DNA from 2 places in the Endozoicomonas sp. ALC020 genome. Region 1 is predicted to be linked to the other one. Evidence: predicted binding sites of a transcription regulator. Region 1 holds the regulator's gene; the other holds the start of a gene.
The links. The regulator PhoB, encoded in region 1, activates phosphate uptake and scavenging genes when phosphate is short. The targets are predictions, from matches to a motif close to TGTCATANNNNTGTCANA.
Positions count from the first base shown of each region.

Region 2: a site for PhoB is predicted at 1,197-1,214, ahead of ACOJUO_RS05235 (PhoX family protein). Genes of this name have one in related genera too.

Region 1 is NZ_CP184830.1:2,545,837-2,548,302, reverse strand. It holds gene phoR (phosphate regulon sensor histidine kinase PhoR) at 1-745, opposite strand, end outside; gene phoB (phosphate regulon transcriptional regulator PhoB) at 790-1,479, opposite strand; gene ubiA (4-hydroxybenzoate octaprenyltransferase) at 1,809-2,466, opposite strand, start outside.
Region 2 is NZ_CP184830.1:1,615,045-1,617,510, reverse strand. It holds gene ACOJUO_RS05245 (hypothetical protein) at 1-605, shown strand, start outside; gene rplI (50S ribosomal protein L9) at 637-1,083, shown strand; gene ACOJUO_RS05235 (PhoX family protein) at 1,312-2,466, shown strand, end outside.

The DNA of each region.
Region 1 (2,466 bases):
CTTTTTCCCAAACAGGGGGCAGACCTGAATCCGGGCCCAGACTGTCCAGCATGGTTTCGATGTATCCAGACACAACCGTCAGTGGTGTTCTCAGTTCATGGGAGACATTGGCAACAAAGTCTTTTCTCATGACTTCCAGCTGATTCAAGCGCGTGACATCTCTAACGGTCATGAGACGATTGCCTTTGCCATAAACCGTTATATTAAATTGCAGTTGATGATCAGGGTTGATTGGCGAGGGGATCTCAAGAGCTTTTTGATAACCACCCTGCTCAAAGTAGTCGACAAACCTTGGATCACGTAGCAGATTGGTAATCAACTGCCCCTGATCGTCAGGCGTCTTAAGCCCTATCAAAGTTCCAGCGGCGGGATTCCACCATTCCAGGTTGCTCTGATTATCTATCATTACAACACCGTCGTTCAGCGCAGCAGTTGATTCCTGAACACGTTCAATCACTCCGGCCAGCTTTTGCCGGGAACGACTGTGCTGTTTTTGCAATCGATAGATACCATCAAAAATTTGCCCCCAGAACCCTTTACTCTCAGGAGGCTCTTTGCTCCTGGCCTTGGGGTCATTCAGCCAGTCCAGCAGCTTGAAAAGCTGACGGAAGCTCCAGACAAAATAACCTCCCATGACCACACAGAGTCCTAAAAAAGGCTCTCCAAACAACCAGCCCAGGGAAAACCCGACAATCACGTAGGCGATCATGCGGCTCAGCAAATGGGTTTTTGAAATTGTTGTCATATTACTCCCGGCCAGATAACTGCTGAGCACTGAGCATAAAAGGTTTACACCCTCGTTGAGAAACGATATCCAGTACCACGAACCGTTTGCACAAAGGCTTCGTAGTTATCACCTAAGGCCTTACGCAAGCGTCGAATGTGTACATCAACGGTTCGCTCTTCCACATAAACGTTGCCACCCCAGACCTGATCCAGTAACTGCCCACGGGTATAGGCACGCTCCTGGTGCGTCAGGAAAAACTGCAGCAAACGGTACTCGGTAGGTCCTATTTCAGCAGGTGAGCCATCAATAGAGACTCTGTGGCTGACAGGGTCCAGCTCCAATCCCTTGATGACAATGGGAGACTGGTTATCAAATCCGCCTGTACGACGGAGAACCGCTTTTAAACGAGCAGCCAGCTCGCGGGGAGAAAAAGGCTTGGTGATGTAGTCATCGGCACCGGTTTCAAGTCCCTGGATTTTGTGGTCTTCTTCACCTTTGGCCGTCAACATAACAATGGGTATTTCAGAGGTCAGCTCATTGCGCTTCAGACGACGGGCCAGTTCAATTCCAGAGACATCTGGTAACATCCAGTCCAGCAAGATCAGATCGGGTTTGTTATCCACAATCAGAGAGTGCGCTTCTCTGGCATCTGCTGCCTCAAGACAGTCATACCCTGCCATTTCCAGAGCAACGGTCACCATTTCGCGAATCGGTGCTTCGTCATCTACGATCAGAATGGTCTTTCCTGGCATTAATCTCTACCTGTTATCTGTCGATTCGATTTCGGCGGTGACGTTCTGGCATCTATCAGCTGAAGCTCATTAGGGCTATATCAGGATGGTAGTGTCTCAGGACAGCACCTTTCCTATCGCTCAGGCTGTTTCTCACTACTTTGATCAACCGCACTATACACCGGACATTACACCTTTGAAATGTTACAGGCAGATGACACACTAAAGGCTGATATTGCAGCTTAAAAATAAAAAGATCCCTCAGGGTTTACAGGGTAAGGCTTTTCGCCATTTATCCCCACAGCCACCATAAGTAGCAATACTTACCGGGCTCTAAGCCGGATTGAAGATCAAAGATAACTCAACACGAAACCTGCAAATACAATGGCTCCGGCCCAGTGGTTACTAAGAAACGCCTTGAAGCAGGCTTCACGCTCACGACGACGGGTTAACCATTGCTGGTAAACGAAAAGGGCTGCGACAGCCAACAATGAGAGATAATAGAGAGCACCTAACTCCAGTTGATGGCCTGCCATGGCCAGTGTCATCAAGGTAAGTACCTGCAGGCAACCAACAATCAGGTTATCCATCTCGCCAAATAGAATGGCTGTGGACTTGATACCTACTTTCAGATCATCGTCACGATCCACCATGGCGTATTGAGTATCGTAAGCCACTGTCCAGAAGAGATTGGCCAGAAACATCAGCCAGACGATGTTTCCCAACGAGCCACTCTGAGCCGCAAAAGCCATGGGTATCGACCAGCCAAAAGCAGCCCCCAAAACCACCTGAGGCAGATGAGTGTGTCTTTTGGCAAAAGGGTAAGCCGAGGCCAGCAATAATCCGGCAAAAGAGAGCTGGACGGTAAGAGTATTGGTAAAGAGTACAAGAATGAAAGACAAAAGTACCATACCGGAGAAATAGATCAGCGCTTCTTTTTCCTGAATTTTACCCGTTACCAGCGGTCGATGCTGTGTTCTCTTAACATGGCCGTCCACTTTCCTGTCA
Region 2 (2,466 bases), 930 kb from region 1:
GGCCGAAAACCCTGTTGGCTGTTGTGCCGCTGGGAGGCCTCGTGGCTTTTGCCATGTACCAGATATCACCGCAGATGATCAGCGTCATGGCTGGCACTGTGATGGAGTTTCTGAAAAAGAGTCTCCAGGGCAGTAGCAGTCTAGAGGCTCTGCAACCGGGTGAACGTCTGAGACAGGTCCTGGAGTACGGCGTAGCGGGTGCTCTGGCCTGGGTGCACATACTGTTTTGTGTCCTGGCTTTGATGCTGGCGCGCTCCTGGCAGGCCGATCTCTATAACCCCGGAGGATTCGGTGAAGAATTCCGCAAGGTGCGGTTACCCGCAGCTGTCGGGGTAGGTCTACTGACCATCACTTTGATGGGGTCGGCGCTGTCACCTGTGATGACTGCCCTGGTACCCATCGCATCGTTGCCACTGTTTATTGCAGGTCTGGCGCTGGTCCATGGGCTGGTAAAACTGCGTCAACGGGGCAGCTTCTGGTTGATTGGACTGTATATGCTGTTGATCACCCTTACGCAACTGGCATACCCGGTTATTGTTTTGACTGCTTGTCTTGACAGTCTGTTTGATTTTCGCAACCGCGTGAGTAAGCAGATTCAGGGCTGACAGGCACTAGGTATAAGGTAAGAGGCTAGCGATGGACGTTATCCTGCTTGAGAGAGTTGCCAACCTTGGCAACCTGGGCGACAAGGTAACCGTTAAAGCCGGTTACGGTCGTAACTTTCTGATTCCTTTCAGCAAGGCTGTGCCTGCTACCAAGGAAAATGTTGAAGCTTTTGAAGCTCGTCGCGCCGAGCTGGAAAAGGCTGCTAACGAAAAGCTGGCTGCTGCCCAAAAGCGTGCAGCTGAAATGGCTGAAATCGAACTGACCCTGACCGCCAAAGCGGGCGACGAAGGCAAGCTGTTCGGTTCTATCGGCTCACGTGATCTGGCTGAAGCCATCACTGGTGCTGGCGTTGAAGTAGCCAAGAGCGAAATTCGCATGGGCGAAGGTCCCATTCGCGCTACTGGCGAATACGACATCGCCATCCAGCTGCACACCGACGTTGCAGCGACTATCAAGGTATTCGTTGAAGCTGAATAAGTTCGGTTGTAACCACGCCTGATAGAAAAATACCCGTGGGCTTAGGTCCACGGGTATTTTTTTATGTGCCTTTTGTCCTGCCTCTTCATTCGCCGTCATTTCAGTCAAAAGATTGTTTTAAATCTGTCATCTTAAATACATTTCACTGTAATTCTTGTGTCGTTTAATGAGCCTGCTTTAGAGGATATTACACAACAAATAAAGCTGGCTTGAACGAGTAGATATTACATGAGCAAATATACTTTTGATCCGACGGTGTATAACTCCAGTGATAACAGGCCGATCTCGGCAGTGCTGGAAAAAGAACTCTCCCGCCGCGGTGTTCTGAAACGTGGGGGGGCACTGGCAGCATTTAGTGCACTGGCCAGCTTTGGTTTAACGGGCTGTAACGATGACGACTCTGACGATGTTTTTTCATCAGAGCTCTCTCTTGGCTTTGACTCTATTTCCGGCTCCAAGACCGATGCTGTGTCTGTACCTGCTGGCTACTCCGCTCAGGTTCTGGCGCCGTGGGGAACGCCATTGAATGATTTAGCGGCAGAGTGGAAAGATGATGGCACCAACAGTTCCACCGATCAGGCGAATGCTACTGGCATGATGCATGATGGGATGCATTTCTTCCCCCTTGAAGGCAACAGTACTGAAGGTCTGCTGTGTATAAACCATGAGTTTATTGATCAGACGCGACTGCATCCGAATGGGGCAACTGACAATAATGGTGTACGTCCTGCTGAGGAAGTTCGTAAAGAAATTAACGCTCATGGTGTTTCAGTGGTTCACATCAAACTGACTGATGGCGTCTGGGATGTGGTTAAAAACAGCAACTACAACAAGCGTTACACTGCAGGCTCTGAAATGGATCTGACCGGGCCGGTGGCAGACAGTGATCTGCTAATTACCAAATACACGGATGAAAAAGGGAATAAAGCCCTTGCCCGGGGCACCAACAATAACTGTGGTAATGGTCACACTCCCTGGGGGACTTATCTGACCTGTGAAGAAAACTGGCCTGGCTATTTTACCCGTTCCGATGACCCGTCTAACTGGACTGAAGAACAAATACGTCTGGGTATCAGTTCCAGGGGTACCCGTTATGATTGGGATACTGCTCTATCTTCTGACGAAAACGAAACCGGCGAGTTTGCCCGTTTTGATGTAACTCCGGGCTCCGGAGATGAGACTGAGGATTTCCGTAACGAAGCTAATGGTCACGGATACATTGTAGAAATAGACCCCTATAGTCCACAGGCTAAAGCGATTAAACGGACGGCTCTGGGTCGCTTCCGTCACGAAGACTGCTCATTTGGCAAACTGGAAGAAGGTCAGCCCGTTGTTTTCTATTCTGGCCATGACAGCCGGTTTGAGTACATCTACAAGTTTGTT